DNA from 2 places in the Variovorax sp. PMC12 genome. Region 1 is predicted to be linked to the other one. Evidence: riboswitches for the same ligand, from Rfam matches in the RefSeq annotation. Region 1 holds a riboswitch; the other holds the start of a gene.
What was found. Region 1 has a riboswitch for glycine ahead of C4F17_RS15465 (D-amino acid dehydrogenase). Riboswitches for the same ligand answer to the same signal wherever they lie in the genome.

Region 1 (5,939 bases):
CTGCAGGTCGTTGACCAAGTGATGGACCGGCACGCCGCGTACCGCGCCGGGCTCAAGGCAGGCGATGTCGTCGTGATGATTCACAGCGGCTCGCGTGACGTCGGCTTTCATGTGGGTGGTCGCTGGATGGAACGAGCTCGGAGCGAGTGGCCCAAGGGGCTTCGCCATCCGAAGAGCGGTCTGTATGGCCTGACAGGGCCGTTGGCACAGGAATACCTCGAGGCTATGGGCGTGGCGGCGCGCTACGCATGGGCCAACCGCGTGGTGTTGGCCGAACTGGTGCGCAAGGATTTCGCTGAGCTGCTCGGTGCCACGGCGTCGAGGCTCGTGATCGATGTGCCGCATAACGTGGTGCTGCGCGAGCACGAGATGAACGTCCATCGAAAGGGGGCGACGCCCGCTCATGACGGAGACCTGGCGTTGATCCCGGGGTCGATGGGTGACTTCTCTTACCTGGCAACAGGGCTCGGTCACGAAGACTGGCTATGGTCGTGTAGCCATGGTGCAGGTCGTCGCGTGCGGCGCCAGGAAGTACGCGCCATGCGGCCGACGCCAGCTGACGAGAACTCCAGCTGGCAATGCGTGACCTTGCGCGAGGAGCGCCGAATTGAAGAGGCGCCGCAGGCCTACAAGCCCATCGGCGCCGTGATTGATGCGCAAGAGCGCGCGGGGCTGATCCGCTGCGCTGTGCGGTTCAAGCCCTGGGTCACCTTCAAGGCCTGAGTCATGTCCTGATCGCCGGTCAGCCGAGTGCGGGCTGCGGGATACGTGGCTGCGGCGCCGGCATTCCCGTGAAGGCGAAATCCACCTCTGGTGCGAGCCCGCTCACGATGCGCGCGATCGACTTGCCGGAGCCGCAGGCATGCGTCCAGCCGAGCGTGCCGTGGCCGGTGTTGAGGAACAGGTTGGCGAGCTTCGTCTTGCCGATCAGCGGCACGTTGCTTGGCGTGGCGGGGCGCAGGCCGGTCCAGAACTGGGCCTGCGTGGTGTCGCCGGCGCCGGGGAACAGCTCTTCGACACGGCGCACGATGGCTTCGCAGCGCACGCGGTTCAGGTCGCGGTCGTAGCCGTTGAGCTCGGCCGTGCCGGCGATGCGCAGGCGGTCGCCGGATTCCGAGGTGTAGCGTGAGAACACGAGCTTGAATTCGTCGTCGGTCAGCGAGACCTGATGCGCTTTGGAGGCGTCCTTGACGGGCAGCGTGACCGAATAGCCCTTGGCCGGATAGATCGGCAGGCGGATGCCCAGCGGCGCCGCGAGCAACGGGCTCAGCGAGCCCATCGCCATCACGAAGGCGTCGCCGCGAATGCGCTGGAAGCGGCCTTCGGCGCCGGTGACCTCCACGTGGTCGATGCTGCCGCCGGCCTCGCGCAGGGCGGTGACGGTGTGGCTCATGAGAAATTTCACGCCGGCTTCGGCCGCGAGCCGGGAGAGTTCGCGCGCGAAGCGGTTGGCATCGCCGGATTCGTCCTCGGCCGTGTAGGTGGCGCCGGCCAGCTTGGGGCGGATGTGGGCGAGGGCGGGCTCGATCTTCACGGCCTCGTCTGCCGAGATGACCTGGCGTTCGCAGCCCAGCGCGCGCATCTGCTCGGCGGGCGCGAGGGCTCCGTCGAATTCCTTCTGCGTCGTATAGAAGTGGAGGATGCCCTGGGTGCGCTGGTCGTAGGCGATGCCGGTGTCGCGGCGCAACTGTTGCAACATCGAGCGGCTGTATGTGCCAAGACGCACGATCTGCTCGATGTTGTGGCGGGTGCGCGCCGGCGTGCATTCGCGCAGGAACTGCAGGCCCCACAGCCACTGGCGCATGTCGGCGCGGATGCGGAACAGCAGCGGGGCGTCTTCCTTGCCTAGCCATTGCAGCACCTTGAGCGGCGCGCTGGGGTTGGCCCAGGGTTCGGCATGGCTGACGGAAATCTGCCCGCCATTGGCGAAGCTGGTTTCGGCGGCCGGGGTGGCCTGCCGGTCGATCACGGTCACTTCGTGGCCGAGTTGCTGGAGGTAGTAAGCCGAGGTCACGCCGAGCAGGCCGGCGCCAAGAACGATCACGCGCATTTCAAGTACCTTTGAGGTGCTGCGCTTGAACGGCGGGCGAGGGTGAATACTATTGAATTAATAGCAAGCAACCGGACGACCGCTGTCCAAGTTGCCGCTCCCCCTGTCCTCGGTACCTGAGAGATTCATTCGTTGCGCCATTGCAACGAATTTGCTCCTTCGGTGCGCCACGTGAAGTGGCGTCTCTCCAGACGGCGTTTCAGTTGATGCAGTACTGACCCCTTGCCGAAATCCAAGACTTCGTCGGGCCGACCTGAGCGTTTATGGGAGTTTGCGCCTTCGGTAGGGCCACCGGGGTGGCCCGCTCTCCTGCGGTATCGCGAACGATTGTAAACACGCCGAGGGCAGAACGGTAACGTCTTGTGTTTCCGCCAATTGGCCCAATGGGATAATCGAACGTTAAGGTTCATTGCGACACGGCGATGACTTTCAACATTCAGGGGACCCCATGATCTTGGTTACCGGCGGCGCTGGCTTCATTGGCGCCAATTTCGTACTCGACTGGATCGCGACCAGCGACGAGCCTGTCGTGAACCTCGACAAGCTGACCTACGCCGGCAACCTCGAGACGCTCGCATCGCTCAAGAACAACCCACAGCACATCTTCGTGCAGGGCGACATCGGCGACAGCGCCCTGGTCGACCGCCTGCTGGCCGAGCACAAGCCGCGCGCCGTGGTCAACTTTGCCGCCGAGTCGCATGTCGACCGCTCGATCCACGGCCCCGAAGACTTCGTGCAGACCAACGTGCTCGGCACCTTCCGCCTGCTCGAATCCGTACGTGGCTACTGGAGCGCGCTGCCAGCCGACCAGAAAACGGCCTTCCGTTTCCTGCACGTGTCGACAGACGAGGTCTACGGCTCGCTTTCGAAGACAGACCCGGCCTTCACCGAAGAGAACAAGTACGAGCCCAACAGCCCGTACTCGGCCAGCAAGGCCGCCAGCGACCACCTCGTGCGCGCCTGGCACCACACCTACGGCCTGCCGGTGCTCACCACCAACTGCTCCAACAACTACGGCCCGTTCCACTTCCCCGAGAAGCTCATCCCGCTGATGATCGTCAACGCGCTGGCCGGCAAGCCGCTGCCCGTGTACGGCGACGGCATGCAGGTGCGCGACTGGCTCTACGTGAAGGACCACTGCAGCGCCATTCGCCGTGTGCTCGAGGCCGGCAAACTGGGCGAGACCTACAACGTGGGCGGCTGGAACGAGAAGCCGAACATCGAGATCGTCAATACCGTGTGCGCGCTGCTGGATGAGCTGCGCCCCAAGGCAGACGGCAAGCCCTACAAGGAGCAGATCACCTACGTCACCGACCGCCCCGGCCACGACCGCCGCTACGCCATCGACGCACGCAAGCTCGAAGCCGAACTCGGCTGGAAGCCCGCCGAGACCTTCGACACCGGCATCCGCAAGACCGTCGAGTGGTACCTCGCGAACAGCGAGTGGGTGCGCAACGTGCAAAGCGGCGCCTACCGCGAGTGGGTCGAAAAGCAATACGACGCAAAGGCCGCGGCATGAAGCTGCTGCTGCTGGGCAAGGGCGGACAGGTCGGCTGGGAACTGCAACGCAGCCTTGCGCCGCTGGGCGAACTGGTGGCGCTCGACTTCGACAGCACCGATTTCCACGCCGACTTCAGCAGGCCGGAGCAATTGGCCGAGACGGTGCTGAAGGTCCGCCCCGACGTGATCGTGAATGCCGCAGCACACACGGCCGTCGACAAGGCCGAGAGCGAACCCGAATTCGCGCGCAAGCTCAACGCCACGTCGCCCGGCGTGGTGGCCGAAGCCGCCCAGCAGATCGGCGCGCTGATGGTGCACTACTCGACCGACTATGTCTTCGATGGCAGCGGCAGCAAGCCCTGGAAGGAAGACGACGCGACCGGCCCGCTCAGCGTGTACGGCCAGACCAAGCTCGAAGGCGAGCAGCTGGTGGCGCAGCACTGCCCGCGCCACCTGATCTTCCGCACGAGCTGGGTGTACGCGGCACGCGGCGGCAACTTCGCCAAGACCATGCTGCGCCTGGCCAAGGAGCGCGACAAGCTGACCGTCATCGACGACCAGTTCGGTGCGCCCACTGGTGCCGAGTTGCTGGCCGACGTGACGGCCCATGCCATTCGCGCCACGCTGCAGGATCCGGCCAAGGCCGGGCTCTATCACGCGATTGCGGGCGGTGAAACGACATGGCACGGCTATGCGCGCTTCGTGCTCGAAATGGCGCAGCAGGCCGGCGTCGAGCTCAAGGCCGGCCCGCAGGCTGTCGAGGCCGTGCCGACCAGCGCCTTCCCGACCCCGGCGAAGCGCCCGCACAACTCGCGTCTTGATACCACCAAGCTGCAGACCACTTTCGGCCTGCGCCTGCCGCCTTGGCAGGAAGGCGTTGCGCGCATGCTGCGCGAGACGCTTTGAAGAACACCCACGAAAAGAAAAGCATGACCAAGACGACGCAACGCAAAGGCATCATCCTGGCCGGTGGCTCGGGCACTCGCCTGCACCCCGCAACCCTCGCGCTCAGCAAGCAGCTGCTGCCGGTGTACGACAAGCCGATGATCTACTACCCGCTGAGCACGCTGATGCTCGGCGGCATGCGCGACATCCTGATCATCAGCACCCCGCAGGACACGCCGCGGTTCCAGCAGCTGCTGGGCGATGGCAGCCAGTGGGGCATCAATCTGCAGTATGAAGTGCAGCCCAGCCCGGACGGGCTTGCGCAGGCTTTCATCATCGGGGACAAGTTCGTCGGCAACTCGCCCAGCGCGCTGGTGCTGGGGGACAACATCTTCTATGGTCACGATTTCGTGCAACTGCTTGCCGATGCGGACACGAAGGACTCCGGTGCCACCGTGTTCGCCTATCACGTGCAGGACCCGGAGCGCTATGGCGTCGTAGCGTTCGACGGAAAGGGCAGGGCGAGCAGCATTGAAGAAAAGCCGCTGAAGCCGAAGAGCAGCTATGCCGTGACCGGCCTCTACTTCTATGACAACCAGGTAGTTGACATCGCCAAGGCCGTTAAGCCGAGCGCACGCGGCGAGTTGGAGATTACGGCAGTGAATCAGACGTACCTGGATCGCAATCAGCTCAATGTGCAGATCATGCAGCGGGGCTATGCGTGGTTGGACACGGGTACGCACGAGAGCTTGCTCGAAGCGGGGCAATTCATTGCCACGCTTGAACATCGCCAAGGACTGAAGATTGCCTGCCCCGAAGAGATTGCATGGCGCCATGGCTTCATTGACAAGGACCAGCTTGCGCGCTTGGCAGCGCCCTTGCAGAAGAACGCTTACGGCAAATATCTCAATCGGTTGCTCGTTGAAGACCGTTCATCGTGAGCCCACGACTTCTAAAAATTTTTCTATAAAGCACGACATGCACTCTCCCACTCAAGACCTCACTGGACAAAAGTATCTTGTAACCGGCGCCGGCGGATTCATCGGAAGTCATCTCGTGGAGGCACTGGTCCGAGCTGGTGCTGACGTAACTGCGATGGTTCGTTATGGGTCCGCCTCAAGCTGGGGCAATCTTGAATTTGTTTCGGACGATGTGAAGGGTGAATTTCGCGTTGTAGCGGGTAACGTCGACGACGGTGACTTTGTGATGCATGCGATGCAGGGTATCGACGTCGTGTGCCATCTGGCAGCCCTCATTGCTATTCCGTACTCCTACGTTGCGCCGCGCAGCTACGTGCGCACCAATGTCGAAGGTACGCTAAACGTCGTCGAGGCCGCACGTCGGCTGTCGGTGCGTCGTGTGGTCCACACAAGCACATCGGAGGTGTACGGCACTGCCATACGAGTGCCAATCGACGAAGAACATCCGCTGCAGGGGCAGTCACCTTACTCGGCCTCCAAGATTGGCGCCGACAAGATCGCGGAGAGCTACTACCGTTCGTTCG
Region 2 (5,939 bases), 2.9 Mb from region 1:
GCCAGCGACGGGTCTGCGCGCAGGGCTTCGTTCACTTCGGTGATCTCGCCCGACACGGGCATGAAAACGTCGGCTGCCGCCTTGACCGACTCGACGACGCCGGCAACTTCGCCCTGCGCGAAGGTCTTGCCGACTTCGGGCAGGTCGACGAACACCACGTCGCCCAGCGCGTCCTGCGCGTGCAAGGTGATGCCGACGGTGGCTGCGTCGCCTTCGGCCGACACCCATTCGTGGTCCTTGGTGTACTTGATGCTCATGATGAGAAAACTCCTCGTGGAAAAAATGAATCGGGGTGCAGAGCCTAGCCGGGTCTGCCGCGTTCAGCCGCGGTAATAGCGGGTCGGCACGAAAGGCATGGTCGAGACTTCCATCGGCACCGGCTTGCCGCGCACGATGGCCTGCACGCGGGTGCCGGGCTCTGCGAAGGCGGTGGCCACGTAGCCCATGGCGATGCAGCGGTCGGCCGTGGGGCCGAGCAGGCCGCTGGTGACGATGCCGATGTCCTGGCCTTCGAATGACTGCAGCACCGTGCCGTCGCGCACCGGAATGCGCTCCAGCGCCACGAGGCCCACGCGCTTGCGCTTCAGCGTGTCGTGGTCGGTGTGGCCGGCGGTGCCCGCCGTGGCGGCCGCAAGCTGCGCGAGGATCTTCGCGGCGCCGGGGAAGCCGCCTTCGCGCGCGCCGCCCGCGCGGCGCACCTTCTGCATCGCCCAGTTGAGCGAAGCCTCGACCGGCGTGGTGGTGGTGTCGATGTCGTTGCCGTACAGGCACAGGCCGGCTTCGAGCCGCAGCGAATTGCGCGCGCCCAGGCCGATGGGCTTGACCTCGGGCTGGGCCAGCAGCAGGCGGGCCAGCGGCTCGGCATCCTTGGCGGCCACCGAGATCTCGAAGCCGTCTTCGCCGGTGTAGCCGCTGCGGGTGACGAAGGCGGGAATGCCGCCGATCTGCACCGCGCCGCCCGTCATGAACACGAAGCGCTCGATGCCGGGCGACAACCGCGCCAGCGTGGCCGCGGCCTTGGGGCCCTGCAGCGCGAGCAGGGCGTGGTCGGGCAAGGGCTGCACTTCGCAGCGGGAGCCGATCTTCTGCTGGATGTGGGCGATGTCGGCCACCTTGCAGGCGCCGTTGACGATCACGAAAAGCGAGCCGTGGCCTTCGTTGAAGAACATCAGGTCGTCGAGGATGCCGCCCTCGTCGTTCAGCAGCAGGCCGTAGCGCTGCTTGCCGGCGGGCAGGTCGATCACGTCGACGGGCATCAGGGTTTCGAAGGCGGCCGCGGCGTCGGGGCCGACGAGGCGAAGCTGGCCCATGTGGGAGATGTCGAACAGGCCGGCCGCATCGCGCGTGTGCTTGTGTTCGGCCATGAGGCCGGCGGGGTACTGCACCGGCATGGAATAGCCGGCGAAGGGCACCATGCGGGCGCCGAGCTCCACGTGAAGGTCGTGCAGCGGCGTCTTGAGAAGTTCGGTAGCGGGTGCGGAGGAAGCGGCCACGGGGCACTCCAAAGGGGCAGACAAAATCCATGACGCAAGCCATGGGCCACCCCTGCTGTCCGCTTTACCTGAGAGATTCGCCCCACGATCGGGGTTTGCTCCTTCGGTGGGCCGCTGCGCCGTTTGCGGTACGGCGGCCTCTCTCCAGCAAGGAAACGCCGGTGTTCGCCGGCGCCTTGTCAGTCCTTTTGCCTGAGCGTTCGGGAAACCCCTGCGCCTTCGGCGGCCCCGGCTGGCGGGGCTCTCTCCTGACCTTCGAGAGTGTAGTTGATCGGCTAGGGCGTGTTCCAAGGACTATCGGCCGGCCGCTCTGGTCAAGCGGTTGCCGTTGTGGCCTCGGCGCTTCCCAATGACGGATAGTCGGTATACCCCTTGGTGTTGCCGAAATAGAAAGTCGATGGGTCGGCCACATTCAGCTTGGCGCCGCTGGCAAAGCGAGTCACCAGATCCGGATTCGCGATGTACAGACGACCAAACGCCATCGCATCCGCAACTTTTTGCGCCAGCAATTCCTCCCCTGATTTCTGGTCGAAATTTCCGCAAAAAACCAGGCAATTCCTGAATCTTTCGCGTAGCCCCTGTCGGAATGCTGCAGTCAATGCAACGCCGCCCGCCCAGTCGGGTTCTGCGACGTGCAGATACGCGATCCCCTTGGCGTTGAGGCTGTGGGCTAGCAAACAGGCCATTTGTTCGGCTTCGCTGTCGGCGATATCGTTGAATACCCCATTGGGCGATATGCGAACTCCGACCCTGCCTGCGCCGATGACAAGAGAGACTGCATCGACGATTTCTTCCAGGAAGCGGGCCCGATTTTCAAGAGAGCCGCCGTATTGGTCTGTCCGAAGGTTGGTATTCGTGGAAAGAAACTGGTTGATCAGATAGCCGTTGGCCGCATGAATTTCGACAAAGTCAAAGCCTGCCCGCTTTGCACGTTCGGCCGCTGCCGCGTACTGCGAGACGATCACGGAAATTTCATCGCCTGAAAGCTCCCTTGCTGGCTCGCAGGGTACTTCCTGGAGTCGCCCGTTCTTGAAGACGCTTACCTTCGAGCGTCGTGTGGCGACGGCTGAAGGAGCGACCGGCTGCGCGCCGTCCGGCTGGTTCAGGCTGTGCGAGATGCGGCCCACGTGCCAGAGTTGCATTGCAATTCGGCCGCCCGCTTCGTGCACCGCTTTCACCACGCGGCTCCACGCACCTTCCTGCGCATTGGTGTAGATACCCGGTGTGCCGAAGTAGCCCTTGCCTTGGGCGCAGACCTGCGTGGCCTCGGTGACGATCAAACCGGCGGTTGCCCTCTGTGCGTAGTACCTGGCGGTCAGCAGTGTCGGACATTCCGTGCCGTTGGCCCGCATGCGCGTCATCGGCGCCATGAAGACGCGGTTGTTCAAAAGGGTGCCCGATATCGTGATCGGGCGCAGAAGTGGCGATGTCCGATTCATTGTGATCCCCAGCCTCAGGCTGGCTTGACGCGCCAGGGCGCCAGGACCTCGACCACGTTCGCCTCGAAGAGAAGGATGTCAGCCTGCCAGGCGAACACCTGAACGATGGCTTTTCTTTCCGTCAATGCCGTCACGCTGGCCTGCAGCCGGGTTTCCGTAATCACGGCTGGGGCCTTGAAGTCTATGTTCATGTTGACGGTGAGCACTTGCAGTCGATCGGGTATGACCGAGTAAGTAGCGAGTCCGGCCCACTGGTCAACCAGGCCCGTGAGGTATCCGCCAAAGATGTTGCCGGTAGGCATCGCGGCATGCGAAGGTGGCGTGTAGACACCGGAGAGCCGTCCGTACTCCCAGCTCGCAGCGCATGGCGTGGCAAAAGGAAGGCCGATCGTCGCAATCGGGATCGGTGCGATATCGGTGCCGTCCACCACTTCATTCAATACCTTGCGGTATTTCGTCTTGATATCGAGGCCGGGGAATTCCGCCGGTCGCTCGCTCTCGCGTACCAACAGTTCAACATCAACCATCAGGTGGCTCCTTCCTTCGTCGTGGGTGAAACTGCAAGCGTCGAAAGCCAGTTTTCGAACGTCTCCATGCTTTCGACGATCAGTTGGGAGCAGGCGAGCACAGCCAGGTTCTGCCGCATGCCGGTAATCGCGACCACGAACCGTCCAGCGTTGTGGGCTGTCAACATCTCCGCGGCTGTTCCCATGCTTGGCTCGTTGTTCGGTAGGAAGACGACGCAGACATCGCAGTTACCCGCCATCGCCGTCTGCCGGTGGAATATTTGCGTCAACTCCAGCAGCGCAGGGTCCAGGTCGGACCTGGCTACCTTGGGCGTCTGGAGCAAGGCGGTGTGCGCCTCGCGAATGCGTTCGCGGGAGGTTTGCAGGTTGTCCCACATTCGTTCGGCGGGGTCGTGCACCACGGCATTCGGAAAGTGGCGTCGGATGGCTCTTGCGATCGCCGGGCGGTACGACTGGTCCGCGAGATCGCGTCCGCCGCGCGCGCCTTGCATGACGCCTGCAAGGAAGAAAGATCGGGGATGAGGAGGCAGCATTTGCAATCCAGAAATTCTTGTGTTCATTCCCTCATCAACGGATAGGGCGCGAGAACCCGGTCGTCGGGCGCGACCTTCGAATAGACGCGTGATGTATGAAGGAGGATGTCGACGACCTCCTGGGCGCTTACACCCACGACCCTGGCGACACTCGTGAGGTTTTCGTCGAAGCCGGGCGAGCCCGCTGTACTCACCCGGCCCTGGTTGTCTCGGCTGATCAGCTGATCTTCGGTCGCAGGCCGATCGGCTGTCACCCCGCAAAGCGGCAGGATGACTTCGCTGAGTGCTTGCCGCGGGAGATCCAGAACGCGTACCGAGAGGTTGTTCTGCTCCGGATGCACGAGCCGCGCATGTGCGACAGGAAGTGGCGAGGGAAAGATTGCGACCTCATCGAGACTCAGACCGAAGGACCGATAGAGGTAGTTTTGCTGGCGCCGGGGGCTGAAGCGGGTGTAGTCGAGTTGCAAGGTGCGCTTCTCTACATTCAGCACCGCCCGCATCTTCCCCCAGCGTGCAAGGCCCTCATCGTCGATGCGCACGGGATAGGCGGGGACTGAGGCCTCGATGCAATCACCGACCCGGTCCTCGTAATTCAGGATGAGCGGCGCCTTGTGCAGCAAGTAGGGGTCCAGCACGGCGATTCCGTGGCTGTCCGGATAGATCGATGCGACGTGGCGGCCATTGCGGATGTAGATGCCTTTCGGGCCACCGATGGATTGAAGGTGTTCGTCCACCCGGACGGACTGCCGAACGCATGACATTCCCCAGTTGGGCGCCAGAATTCTCTCGTCGAAGAACTCGAGAAACTGAGTCGCGCTGTTGTAAGGAACAGAACCCAGAGCGTAGGTCAGTGCCGTTTGAAGGAGTTCGGGCGTTCGCTCGGGGATAAGTGCGTTGGCTTCGCCGGACCCTGTGTTGATGCGGGGATCACCGAGTCGTGAATGAATCGTTCCCATGGTGGTCAGGCAGTTGCGAGAAGGTCGAGATGCTCGGTCAGGGCCCTGCGGAAAGCGAGCAGCGAGAACTGCGTTGCGTTGCGGGGGATGTCGATGAAATCGATACCGTTGTTCAGGTCGACGTTGTTTTTCCTGATCAACTCGTCGAGCTGGCGTGCCTTCGCGGGATAGGTCCGCTTGGCTGTGATGTATTGGGAGATCACCCTGGACTGAAGCTCGACTGTCGGGAAGTGCCCGCCGGTCGAGTCGGTCATTCCCGCAATGAACAGATCGTCGAACTTCTTGGAAAACGCATACAAATAAAAGTCCGGCTTGTTTCCTTGCCAGTCGAGATCTCCGTTCGAGACAAACGGGATATGGATCTCATAGCCAGTCGCCAGGACGACGACATCGAACTCCTGTGCCGAACCATCGCTGAAACGCACCGTGCTGCCTTCAAAGCTTTCGACGCCTGGCGCGATGGCGATTCGGCCATGTGCCGCGTAGTAGGGGACCAGTGTGTTGACGATGGCCGGGGTCTGCAGCGGGCGATGGTCGGGCTTCGGAAGCCCCATGCGTTGTTGATCGCCCGCCGAAAGGCGCAGGAGCCAGCCCATGATCTTCGACGCCCATTTACTTGGAAGTCCCATCGAGCGCACCTTCATGCCGACCTGGTCGGCGGGGTAGCCGGCAATGAACTTCGGATAGAAGTTGTAGCCGCGGCGCATGCTGAGGACCACGCGAGGGGAAATCTGGCAACACTCGACGGCGATGTCGCAGCCAGAGTTGCCCGCGCCGATGACCAGGACCCGCTTGTCCGCGAATTCACTAGCGTCCGTGTATTCGCTGGCATGGAGGACCCTGCCAGCAAATATCCCCGGAAAATCCGGCTTCCTCGGATACCAGTTATGCCCGTTTGCAATGATGACATCGCGAAACCATGCTTGAGTTCCGCTGGCTGAACTGACCACCCATCCGCCATCCGTTGATCTCGTGATCTTTTCGACGGCGT

Region 2: another riboswitch for glycine. It lies ahead of gcvT (glycine cleavage system aminomethyltransferase GcvT); the one in region 1 lies ahead of C4F17_RS15465 (D-amino acid dehydrogenase).

The regions. Positions count from the first base shown of each region.
Region 1 is NZ_CP027773.1:3,313,853-3,319,791, reverse strand. Features, by position in the region: gene C4F17_RS15470 (RtcB family protein) at 1-723, shown strand, start outside; gene C4F17_RS15465 (D-amino acid dehydrogenase) at 743-2,050, opposite strand; glycine riboswitch at 2,144-2,251, opposite strand; glycine riboswitch at 2,269-2,372, opposite strand; gene rfbB (dTDP-glucose 4,6-dehydratase) at 2,499-3,569, shown strand; gene rfbD (dTDP-4-dehydrorhamnose reductase) at 3,566-4,456, shown strand; gene rfbA (glucose-1-phosphate thymidylyltransferase RfbA) at 4,480-5,376, shown strand; gene C4F17_RS15445 (GDP-mannose 4,6-dehydratase) at 5,414-5,939, shown strand, end outside.
Region 2 is NZ_CP027773.1:378,964-384,902, forward strand. Features, by position in the region: gene gcvH (glycine cleavage system protein GcvH) at 1-257, opposite strand, end outside; gene gcvT (glycine cleavage system aminomethyltransferase GcvT) at 321-1,493, opposite strand; glycine riboswitch at 1,539-1,651, opposite strand; glycine riboswitch at 1,664-1,754, opposite strand; gene C4F17_RS01715 (alkene reductase) at 1,808-2,932, opposite strand; gene C4F17_RS01720 (PaaI family thioesterase) at 2,947-3,459, opposite strand; gene C4F17_RS01725 (hypothetical protein) at 3,459-4,019, opposite strand; gene C4F17_RS01730 (hypothetical protein) at 4,016-4,948, opposite strand; gene C4F17_RS01735 (flavin-containing monooxygenase) at 4,954-5,939, opposite strand, start outside.